One region of the Pseudomonas sp. H11T01 genome, then DNA from elsewhere that is predicted to be linked to it. Evidence: riboswitches for the same ligand, from Rfam matches in the RefSeq annotation. Region 1 holds a riboswitch; the other holds the start of a gene.

Evidence for each region. A riboswitch is a leader RNA that binds a small molecule or an ion and turns the genes downstream of it on or off. The one in region 1 is predicted to bind cobalamin.
Region 2: linked by a shared signal. The riboswitch ahead of cobO (cob(I)yrinic acid a,c-diamide adenosyltransferase) and the one ahead of ACN1C3_RS03110 (CbtB domain-containing protein) in region 1 are both predicted to bind cobalamin.

Annotation. Positions count from the first base shown of each region.
Region 1 covers NZ_JBLYED010000002.1:119,291-125,279, reverse strand. Annotated here, with positions in the region: gene cobM (precorrin-4 C(11)-methyltransferase) at 1-538, opposite strand, end outside; gene ACN1C3_RS03120 (cobalamin biosynthesis protein) at 620-1,033, opposite strand; gene ACN1C3_RS03115 (CbtA family protein) at 1,030-1,731, opposite strand; gene ACN1C3_RS03110 (CbtB domain-containing protein) at 1,743-1,937, opposite strand; cobalamin riboswitch at 2,036-2,265, opposite strand; cobalamin riboswitch at 2,409-2,638, shown strand; gene cobW (cobalamin biosynthesis protein CobW) at 2,732-3,811, shown strand; gene cobN (cobaltochelatase subunit CobN) at 3,815-5,989, shown strand, end outside.
Region 2 covers NZ_JBLYED010000004.1:245,168-251,156, reverse strand. Annotated here, with positions in the region: gene ACN1C3_RS07430 (PQQ-dependent sugar dehydrogenase) at 1-1,095, opposite strand, end outside; gene ACN1C3_RS07425 (hypothetical protein) at 1,163-1,747, opposite strand; cobalamin riboswitch at 1,903-2,138, shown strand; gene cobO (cob(I)yrinic acid a,c-diamide adenosyltransferase) at 2,216-2,827, shown strand; gene ACN1C3_RS07415 (cobyrinate a,c-diamide synthase) at 2,838-4,142, shown strand; gene bluB (5,6-dimethylbenzimidazole synthase) at 4,139-4,789, shown strand; gene cbiB (adenosylcobinamide-phosphate synthase CbiB) at 4,786-5,694, shown strand; gene cobD (threonine-phosphate decarboxylase CobD) at 5,687-5,989, shown strand, end outside.

The sequences.
Region 1 (5,989 bases):
CGTAGTGCGGGACCAGCTCGGCGAGGATCTTTTCCAGATGATTGACCCCCAGATGAATCGCCATGGTGGCCCCGTGCTGTGCCAGGCTGCCGAGTTCTTCCCCGGGCGGCATCGCGGTTTTGTCGGCGTAGCGGGTCAGAATCACGCTCTGGGACACGTCCGGCAGCGTCAGCTCCGCGCCCAGCAGGGCTGCGCAGGCGGCCGTAGCAGTTACGCCGGGGATGATTTCAAAAGGAATATTCAGCTCGCGCAAATAGCGAATCTGCTCGCCAATCGCGCCGTACAGGCTCGGGTCACCGGAATGCACCCGGGCCACGTCCTGGCCGTTGTCGTGGGCAGTCTTGATCAGTTCGATGATCTGTTCCAGGTGCAGCTCGGCGCTGTTGACCACCCGTTCTGCCTGGTGGCCTTCAAGCACAGCAGCGGGCACCAAGGAGCCTGCATAGATGATGACCGGGCAACTGCGGATCAGCCGCTGGCCTTTGACGGTGATCAGCTCCGGGTCGCCGGGGCCTGCGCCGATAAAGTAGACGGTCATGGCTGTTTCCTGTGCAAAGTCGTGTTGGCAACGCTTCAGATGAAGATTGCTCATGATCAAGGGTGGAGATTATCGGGGGTTTTACGGCGCAGACGCCAATGCAAGGGTGGCCTGGGCGTATTTTTGTCGCGTGATCAGCAGTTTGGCGGGGTTTGGCGTCAGCTGTTCGGCGAGAGCTAAAGCAGTGCTTTCGGCCACACCGTAGCAACCCGTGCGTTCAAAGGCGATCTCTGAGCGGTGACTGAGTCGGGGTTCGTAGGCAGCGAGTTGCGTGCTACTGAAGAACGTCAGCGGCAGCGCCAATTGCTCGGCCAGTTCGAGTAGGCCAGGTTCATCGCGTTTCAGGTCGATACTGGCCAGGGCCCGGATCGCTCGAAGCTCAATGTGATGGGCCTGCAAAGCCTGATCGAGCAGCGCCCGTAGCGTGCTGGCGGGGCAGCCACGCTGGCAGCCCAGGCCGACCACCAGGGGCGGCGCTGTGCTGATGTCGGTCATGCGCGGTATGGGCCTTCGCTTTTGCGACGGAACAGCCAGGCGCTGATCAGGCCCAGGGCCAGCCAGAACGCGGCGTTGGTCAGTTGCGAAGCGATTTTGAATTGTGCTTCGAGCGCTTCCGGCGCCAGGCTGGAATGCACTTCTGGTTGTGGTGCGCCAATGATGTGCGGTACCGCCAGAATTGCCACGCCGAGAATCTTCAGCAGCCAGTGCTTACCGAACACGATCAGCGCGATGCCGACGGCTGTCGAAGACGCTGTACCGATCCACCAGATCTGCCGTGACGCAAGGTCCGCCGCAGCGGTGCCCGGCAATTCAGGTGGCAAACCCAGGGTTGGCGCCAGCACGAAAGTCGCGTAACCGGCCAGGCCCCAGAGCAAACCCTGAGACGTGCGATTCGGTGCGCGCAAGGTATAGAGGCCCGCGAGCATCAGGGCGAAACCGACCGCCACCACCAGATTGCCACCGGTGGTCGACAGTACGCGCTGCCAGCCGTCTTCCGGCTCCCAGGCTTCGGCGTCGTGGGTGTGACCGGCCATGGCGCCTTCAGCATGTTCGTGAACTTCGGCGGCTGGGGCCTTTTCATAGGTTTCCGCCTGGAGAATCAGCGGCGCGACCCAGAAGCTTTGCAGCAGGGTCAGCAACAGGGCTGCAAGCAGCCCGGTGAAACCTGCGGTTTGCGCAATACGCTTGATCATGTAGGCAGGTCTCAATGACACGGGAAGGCGGAGCTGTGACGGGTGTCGTGGGCCGCGTTGTGCACCGCATCAATGTGTGAGAAACCGGCGAAGTACACCAGGCTCGCGCCCAGGATCGATGCGCCGATAGCGGCAATCAGCCGTTGGCTCAGGGTGGAGGTGGTGCTGGTGGTGCCTGCGTGGCGAGTGCTGCTGATGATCGACATGGCGCTTCCCTCTGGTGTGTCAGCGGGTGAATCGAGCGCATGAAAACCCCGCGAGACAGGCACGCAGAGGTTCAAACAGCGCCCGCCCACCGCGGGTTTGTTATTTCAGTATTGCGGGCCGGTCTCCGGGCTCACGAGGGGTTTGGGCTACTGCCTTCACCTGCAAGAATCGCCTTCCCATGCCGAACTGCTGGCACAGTGGATCTGACTCTTCGCTCGCTTACCGTTGCGGGGGCAGCACCGGACTGATCAAGGCTTTGAGTAAAGCACATGACGCACCGGTTTCCCGTTTCACCCTGTGAAGGGCACCCGTAACAAGGTGTGAAGGAGAACATGCGCGGGGGATGGGCGTCAATTGGCAAAGGTTCTCACCTCAAGATTGCGCCGGCCCCTTGTGGCGAGGGAGCTTGCTCCCGCGCCACAAGGGGATCGCAATCACTTTGCGGACATTGACCCGCCTTGCGGCACTGCGTAGCCTTGCGCTTTCGAGGTTCTTCGGCGTTCTCGCCGAAGCTAAGAAGGGAACGCGGTCAATGCCGCGGCTGCCCCCGCAACTGTGAACGGTTCCGTTTCTGCCATGCCACTGCATACTCTTCCTATAGGGCGTCTACCCATAGGGCGAGCGGGAAGGCGTAGAAATCGCCAGTCGAAAGACCGGCACACCGTCAGCCAGGAGACCTGCCTCGTACCAGATTCTCACTACAACCGGGCGGGGTGATCCGGTGGCGAAATCTTCCGCGCCCACGTTCGCGGTTGTCGTCCCGTATGCCCGCCACCTTGCCAAAGGGCATCCGATGAAAACACTGGCCAAACTTCCCGTCACCATCGTTACCGGCTTCCTCGGTTCGGGCAAAACCACGTTGCTGCGGCACATGCTCGATAACGCCCAGGGCCGCCGCATCGCGGTCATCGTCAATGAGTTCGGCGAGCTGGGCATCGATGGCGAAATCCTCAAGCAATGTTCCATCGGTTGCACGGAAGAAGAAGCCAGCGGCCGCGTCTATGAACTGGCCAATGGTTGCCTGTGCTGTACCGTCCAGGAAGAATTCTTCCCGGTCATGCGCGAACTGGTTGCCCGTCGTGCTGATCTGGACCACATCCTCATTGAAACTTCTGGTCTGGCCCTGCCAAAACCGCTGGTGCAAGCCTTCCAGTGGCCGGAAATCCGCAGTGCCTGCACGGTCGATGCGGTGATCACCGTGGTCGACAGCCCGGCCGTGGCCGCCGGCACCTTCGCCGCGTTCCCGGACCAGGTCGACGCTCAGCGCAAGCTCGACCCGAACCTGGACCACGAATCGCCGCTGCACGAGCTGTTCGCCGACCAATTGGCCAGCGCCGACCTGGTGATCCTCAACAAAGCCGACCTGATCAGCCCTGAAGACCTGGCCCGTGTGCGTCTGGAAGTCGCCGAAGAACTGCCGCCAGCGGTAAAAATCATCGAAGCCAGCAGTGGTCGTGTGCCACTGGACGTGTTGATCGGCCTGGGCGCCGGCTCCGAAGAGCACATCGACGGCCGTCACAGCCACCACGACCATCACCACGATGGCGACGCCGATAGTGAAGGACATGACGACCATGACCACGACGCCTTCGATTCCATCTCCATCGAACTGCCCCAAGCCGACGAAAGCCTGCTGCTGGACGTCCTGACCCAGCTGGTGGTTCAGCACGGCATCCTGCGGGTCAAGGGCTTCGCCGCGGTCCCGAACAAGCCGATGCGCTTGCTGATTCAGGGCGTGGGCACGCGTTTCGATAAACATTTTGACCGTGCCTGGCGCGCCGACGAGCCGCGTGCAACGCATCTGGTGCTGATCGGCCAGGCACTGGATGCTGTTCTGATCGAAGCGCAATTGCGCGCCGCACTCAGCGTTTAAGCCATGCACCTGCTCAGGACCCAGCCCGGCGGTTTCGTGTCGGATGACAACATTGCCGACCTTGGACAAACCCCAGCCGAGCTGGTGATCCTGTGCAGCGGTGACTCCAGCCTGGCGCTGCTCGCCGAAGCCGCGCAGCAGTTGCCGGACGACTATCCGAGCCTGCGTCTGGCCAACCCGATGCAGGTGCAGAATCACGCCTCGGTCGACCTGTATGTCGATGAGGTGTTGCGTCACGCCAAAGTCATTCTGATTTCGCTGCACGGCGGGATCGGCTATTGGCGTTACGGCATCGAGCGTCTGGTAGAACTGGCCGAGAAGGGCGTGCAGCTGATTCTGGTGCCGGGCGATGACCGTCCCGACCCTGAACTGAGCGACCTGAGTACGGTGGTTGCCGAAGACCGTGATCGGCTTTGGTACTTCCTGCGTCAGGGCGGTTTGGCTAATGCGCTGGACCTGTATCGGTGCCTCGCCAGTCGTTGGCTGGGCCGCGATTACCCTTGGGCCGAACCGCATATCCTGCCGCGCACGGCGATTTACCATCCGCACAAAAGCAATGCCGCACTCAGCGATTGGCAGGCCGACTGGCACGCCGATCAGCCCGTGGCGGCGGTATTGTTCTATCGCTCGCACTTACAAGCGGCGAACACCGGTTTCATCGATGTTTTCTGCCAGCGCTTGCAGGCGGCAGGGCTTAACCCGTTGCCGATTGCGCTGGCCAGTTTGAAAGAGCCCGGCTGCCTGACGGTGGTCGAGGACTTGCTGGACGAGGTCGAGGCTGGGGTGATTTTGAACACCACCGGTTTTGCCCAATCCAGCCCCGAAGCACCGCACCTGCGACCGTTTCGGCGCAACATTCCGGTGATCCAGGCGATCTGCGCCCAGGACAACGAGCCGAGTTGGCGCGCCAGCGAGCAGGGCCTCGGGCCGCGAGACCTGGCCATGCACATCGCCTTGCCGGAACTGGACGGGCGCATCATCAGCCGGCCTATCAGCTTTAAGGACCTGGCCTGGCGCAGCGAGCGCAGCCAGTCCGACGTGGTTTGCTACCGACCTGCGCCTGCGCGTATGGACTTCGTTGCCGAACTGGCGCGGCGCTGGACTGATCTGGCGCGGGTGCCGAACAGCGAAAAACGTATCGCGCTGATTCTGGCCAACTACCCGACCCGCGATGGCCGGATCGGCAATGGTGTGGGCCTCGACACCCCGGCCGCCGCGCTGAATATCCTGCGGGCGCTGCACGCCGAAGGCTATCCGCTGCCGGCTGATTTGCCGGAAAGTGGCACAGCGCTGATTCAGCAATTGCTCGGCGGCGTCAGCAACGATCTGGAGACCCTCGACCAGCGACCGTGCCAGCAAAGCCTGGCACTGGACGACTATTTCCTGATGTTCAACGCCTTGCCCGAAGCCAATCGCAACGCGGTGCTGGAGCGCTGGGGCACGCCTGAAAGTGACCCGATGTTCCGTGGCGGGCGAATGATGATTGCCGGTCTGCGCTTCGGTCTGACCTTCGTTGGCATTCAACCGGCGCGGGGTTATCAGGTCGACCCGAGTGCGGTCTATCACGACCCGGACCTGGTGCCGCCTCACGGCTATCTGGCGTTCTATTTCTGGTTGCGGCAAACCTATGGCGCCCATGGGGTGATTCACGTCGGCAAGCACGGCAACCTCGAATGGCTGCCGGGCAAGGGTGTTGGCCTTTCGGAAAACTGCTGGCCGGATGCGCTGCTGGGGCCGTTGCCGAATATCTATCCGTTTATCGTCAACGACCCAGGTGAGGGCGCCCAGGCCAAGCGGCGCACCCAGGCGGTGATCATCGATCACCTGATGCCGCCGTTGACCCGCGCCGAGACCTACGGCCCGCTGCGCAATCTCGAACTGCTGGCCGACGAGTATTACGAAGCGCAGTTGCTTGACCCGCGCCGCGCCCGTGAGTTGCAGCGCGACATTCTGAAACTGGTGCGCGAAACCCACATCGACCGCGAACTGCAACTGGACGAAAAGCTCAACAGCGACGCTGACGCAGCGATTTGGCTGCCGCGCCTCGACACTTATTTGTGCGACCTGAAAGAGTCGCAGATCCGCGATGGCTTGCATGTGTTCGGCGAGTCGCCAACCGGTCGCTTGCGCATCGATACGTTGCTGGCGTTGCTGCGCATTCCCCGTGGCGACGGGCGC
Region 2 (5,989 bases), on a different contig from region 1:
GCCGTGCTGGCCGATGAATGCGCCTTGAGTGAACGGCGCTGGCAACGTGCTGCCTTCAGCGAAGGTCAGGCCCAGCGACGCGGTGTGCGGGCCAACGGCGTAGTCCGGGGCAATGGCTTTGGCCACCAGCTTCGGGTTTTGCGGGGTGACGCGCACGTCGAGGTGCTGGCCGTAATAACTGAAGGGCCAACCGTAGAAGGCCCCGTCCTTGACCGAAGTGATGTAGTCCGGCACCAGATCGCTGCCGATCTCGTCCCGTTCGTTGACTGCGGTCCAGAGTTTCCCGCTCTGCGGCTCCCAGGCCATGCCATTGGGGTTACGCAGCCCCGAAGCGAAGATGCGGTGCTTACCCGTCGCACGGTCGACTTCCCAGATCGCTGCGCGACCTTCTTCCCGCTCCAGACCGTTTTCTCCGACATTGCTGTTGGAGCCGACGGTGACGTAGAGCTTCTTGCCATCCTTGCTGGCAATCACGTTCTTGGTCCAGTGGTGATTCAAGGTGCCGCCAGGCAGGTCTACCACTTTGGTCGGTTGTGCGCTGATGGTGGTTTCGCCGCTCTGGTAGGGAAAACGCAGCAACTGATCGGTGTCGGCCACGTACAGGTCATTGCCAACCAAGGTCATGCCGAACGGCGAGTTAAGGTTTTCCAGGAACACCGTACGGGTTTCGGCGACGCCGTCGTGGTCCTTGTCCCGCAGCAGGATGATGCGGTTGGGGCTCGGTACTTTGGCACCGGCGCGGGCCATGGCTTTGCCCATGATCCAGCCACGAATACCTTTGCCATCATCCGGTTTGGGTGGCGAGTTGGTTTCGGCCACCAGCACATCCCCATTAGGCAGCACGTAAAGCCAGCGCGGATGATCGAGCCCTTCGGCAAACGCTGCCACTTGAGTGCCAGGCGCGGTGGTCGGCTTGACACCTTTGGGCCAGCCGATTGCCGGGGCAACGTTGACGGTCGGGACAAGAGTGTTGTTGGGTTCCGGCAGCTTTGGCGATGGCCCGGTGCCGTCCGAGACTTGCAGCGTGGCGGTTTCACCACAGGCTGCAAGCCCTCCGGTGAGGACAATGAGGAGGGCAAGTTGAGGCTTGAGCATGCTGAACTCCCTATGACTGCACTGATGTAATCAGTAGAGGAGCATCGCTGCCGGTTGGTTCAACGTTTCAGCCGCGTGCCTCTTTGAGCAGTACGGCAATGCCGGGATAATAATTGCCGGATTCGTTGCGCAACTTGCGGTAGCCATAGGGGAAATACCAGGCCACAGCGCAGGTGTGTTCCTTTTGCAGGTCGTCGACCATGTCCTGGAGTTCTTCCGGGGTGGCGCTCTGTTGGGCCTTTTGTGGCGCCACGAACAGGCAACCCAGCTTCAGGTCACTGGCGTAGCTGATTTTCTTCGCATCGCTAACGATGTCGACCAATGCTTGCGTGAGATTCAGGTTATTGACCCGTGGCCAGCGTTGGGTGGCCTGGATGTAGACCCGTTCTTCCTGGGTGGCGATGAAGAGGTCGGCCCGCCCGTTGCGATTGCCGTCTTCCTGCTGTTTCTTGGTCGCGGCTTGTTCCAGAGTCACCATTTCCGCCATCCAGGCGGCAGCTGAGAGCAGGCCAATGTTGGCGCGTTCATCGAACCAATAAGGGGATTCGTTATCGCCTCGCATCTGGTTGTAGCGATCGATACAGTCAAACCAACGCTCCAGCACCGGGCGCAGGAACTCCAGTTTCGGATTGCTGATGATCATGCCTTGCATGTTGCTCACCCTTATTCTTGTAATGTTAGTGTTGTGGCTCTTTGATATCACTGCTTTCAGTGTGGCACAAGATTGGCGTCAGTTTTTTGATCGACGGCACACAATCGTGGTTGAACGTCCCGGGTTTAATTGACGCTCCACCCCCAACCCTCTAACCTTCGCGACTTGTTTCAGGTGCTCTGTGGCCGACGGTCGACAGAGTGAAACAGGGAAGCCGGTGAGTGCGCGTTCTTTAACAGAACGGGCAGCGATCCCGGCGCTGCCCCCGCAACGGTAAATGAGTCAAGACTGTGCTTTGTGCCACTGTGTCGAGTGTCGACATGGGAAGGCGTGCGGTCCGGGGTAAACCCACTCATGAGCCCGGAGACCGGCCTGATTCATCCAACGGCATCACGGTGGGCGATGCCAGGCTTAATGCCGTCTATTTCTATTCCTGCCCCCCATTATCCACCCTAGTGGAGAGCTGCCATGACTGAATCCCCCGATCGTGACGAACGCCATCTGGCGCGCATGCTGCGCAAAAAAGCCGTCATCGACGAGCGCATTGCCAACTCACCAAACGAATGCGGATTGTTGTTGGTGCTGACCGGCAACGGCAAAGGCAAAAGCAGTTCCGCCTTCGGCATGCTTGCCCGGGCCATGGGTCACGGCATGCAATGCGGCGTAGTGCAGTTCATCAAGGGTCGCAACAGCACCGGTGAGGAGCTGTTCTTTCGACGCTTTCCCGAGCAAGTGCGCTTTCACGTGATGGGCGAAGGCTTTACCTGGGAAACCCAGGACCGTCAGCGTGACATCGCTGCGGCTGAAGCAGCCTGGGAAGTGTCCCGTGAACTGCTGCGAGACCCGGCCATCGGCCTGGTGGTGCTCGACGAATTGAACATCGCCCTCAAGCACGGCTATCTGGACCTGGACCAGGTGCTCAGCGACTTGCAGGCTCGCCCGGCGATGCAGCATGTGCTGGTCACCGGCCGCGGCGCCAAGCCAGAGATGATCGACCTGGCCGATACGGTCACCGAAATGGGCGTGCTCAAACATGCGTTCCAGGCCGGGATCAAAGCGCAAAAAGGCATCGAGCTGTGAGTATTCAAGCATGAGTGATGCACGTCATTGCCCGGCGGTATTGATCGCCGCGCCGGCTTCCGGTCAGGGCAAGACCACCGTGACCGCCGCGCTGGCCCGTTTGCATCGCAATCAGGGACGCAAGGTTCGGGTGTTCAAGTGTGGTCCGGACTTCCTCGACCCGATGATTCTCGAGCGCGCCAGCGGTGCGCCGGTGTATCAACTGGACATGTGGATGGTCGGCGAACAAGAAAGCCGTCGTTTGCTGTGGGAAGCGGCGGGCGAGGCTGACCTGATTCTGATCGAAGGGGTCATGGGCCTGTTCGACGGCACGCCGTCCAGCGCCGATCTGGCGCGGCACTTTGGTGTGCCGGTGCTCGCAGTGATCGACGGCACGGCCATGGCCCAGACCTTCGGCGCCCTGGCCTTGGGCCTGGCGCGTTATCAGCCGGACTTGCCGTTTGCCGGTGTGCTGGCCAACCGTGTTGGCACCTTGCGCCATGCGCAATTGCTCGAAGGCAGCCTGACCGAGGGCCTGCGCTGGTATGGTGCGTTGTCCCGGGAAACCGGGATCGAACTGCCGAGCCGTCACCTGGGCCTGGTGCAGGCCAGCGAATTGAATGATCTGGACCTGCGCCTCGACGCGGCGGCCGACGCCTTGGCCAGCAGTTGCGAAGTGGCGTTGCCGCCTGCGGTCGAGTTCGCTGCGCCTGACGTTGTAGTCGCGGAACCCTTATTGGCCGGAGTACGGATTGCCGTGGCCCGCGATGAAGCGTTCGCGTTCACCTATGGCGCGAGTCTGGACCTGCTGCGGGCGATGGGCGCCGAGTTGCTGTTCTTCTCGCCGATTCATGACCGTGAATTGCCTGAGGCTGACAGCGTGTACCTGCCGGGCGGATACCCGGAATTGCATCATGTGGCGCTGGCGGAAAACGCCACGATGCTGGCTACGATCCGCGCACACCATGCTGCCGGTAAGCCGTTGCTGGCTGAATGTGGCGGCATGTTGTACTTGCTCGACTCCTTGACCGATGTCGAGGGGCAACGCGCCGAACTGGTGGGATTGTTGGCGGGCGACGCGGTGATGCAAAAGCGTCTGGCGGCGTTGGCCTTGCAGGCGGTTGATCTGCCGGAAGGTTCGTTGCGCGGTCACACCTATCACCATTCGCTGACCAGTACGGAGCTGGAGCCGATTGCCCGTGGCCTGAGCCCTAATGGTGGACGGGGTGCAGAAGCGGTTTATCGTGACGGTCGAATGACCGCGTCCTACGTGCACTTCTATTTTCCTTCCAACCCGTCGGCAGTGGCCGCGCTGTTTGCGCCTGATCCAACATGACTGACAACGCATTTTCTGCGCACGAACGCGCGGCGGTCTACCGAGTCATCGGCGAGCGCCGCGACATGCGCCACTTCGCTGGCGGCACCGTCGAGCCTGAACTGCTCAGACGCCTGCTCGAAGCCGCCCATCAAGCCCCCAGTGTTGGCCTGATGCAGCCGTGGCGGTTTATCCGCATCACCGACCGTCCATTGCGCGGCAAGATCCAGCAACTGGTGGAAGAGGAACGCGTGCGCACCGCCGAGGCGCTGGGCGAACGGTCCGACGAATTCATGAAGTTGAAAGTCGAAGGCATCAACGACTGCGCCGAAGTGCTGGTCGCCGCGCTGATGGATGATCGCGAGCGGCATATCTTTGGTCGCCGGACCTTGCCGGAAATGGACATGGCCTCGTTGTCCTGTGCCATTCAGAATCTCTGGCTGGCATCCCGCGCCGAAGGTCTGGGCATGGGGTGGGTGTCGTTGTTCGAACCCCAGGCTCTGGCTGATCTGCTCGGCTTGCCGGCCGGGGCCAAGCCGCTGGCGGTGTTGTGTCTGGGACCGGTGAAAGCATTTTATCCGGCGCCCATGCTGGTGCTCGAAGGCTGGGCGCAGCCGCGTCCGCTGAGTGAATTGCTGTATGAGAATTATTGGGGAGTGAGTCAATGAGTGTGGCGTTGTTGAGTGTCGCTGCGGTTGCGCTGGATGCGCTGCTGGGCGAACCCAAACGCTGGCATCCGCTGGTGGCGTTCGGCCGTTTTGCTGATCGCATCGAGCAACGTTTCAACTCCGGCGGCCGTGGCTGGCGCAGCCATGGCGTCACCGCCTGGGTGCTGGCGGTTCTGCCGCTGACTCTGTTAGTGACGGCCTTTTCCTGGCTGCCCTATGTCGGTTGGCTGGTCGAGATTCTTGCGCTGTATTGCGCCCTTGGCCTGCGCAGCCTCGGCGAGCATGTCGAGCCGGTCGCTCAAGCGTTGCGCAGCGATGACCTGGACGAAGCACGGCGGCGAGTGAGTTATCTGGTCAGCCGTCAGACCAGCGAGCTGGATTCAACAGAAGTCGCCCGGGCCGCCACCGAATCGGTGTTGGAAAACGGCAGCGATGCAGTGTTCGCCGCGTTGTTCTGGTTTGCCGTCGCCGGAGCGCCGGGCGTGGTGCTGTATCGCCTGAGCAATACCCTGGACGCGATGTGGGGCTATCGCAATGAACGTTTCGAACGCTTTGGCTGGGCTGCGGCGAAGATCGACGATGGGCTCAACTATATTCCTGCCCGTCTGGTTGCCCTGACCTACGCGCTGTTGGGCAAAACCCGTCTGTCATTGAAATGCTGGCGGACTCAGGGCTCCACCTGGGACAGCCCGAACGCCGGTCCGGTGATGGCGGCGGGCGCAGGTGCCTTGGGCGTCGAGTTGGGCGGGGCGGCGATCTACCACGGTGAACTGCATCAGCGTCCGCAACTCGGTGAGGGTGCGCCGGCTGACGCCAACTCTATCGACCGAGGCTGGCAATTGGTGCAGCGTGGTGTGTGGTTGTGGCTGCTGATTCTCTGCGTGGGAGCTGAGTTCTATGCTTGAGCACGGTGGGCGGTTGCGCAAGGCAGCGCTGCACTACGGCATTGCCGAAGCCGATTGGCTGGACCTGTCCAGCGGCCTCGCGCCCTGGCCGTGGCCGGTACCGGAAATTCCGCTGCGGGCCTGGGCGCGCTTGCCGGAAACCGATGATGGTCTCGAACAGGCGGCCTGCGAGTATTACGGTGCGGCTCAAGTGCTGCCGGTACCGGGTTCGCAAGCAGCGATTCAGTTGCTGCCGCGTTTGCGCCGCGCCGGTAAGGTGGGCGTGCTTTCGCCCTGTTACGCCGAGCATGCCGAG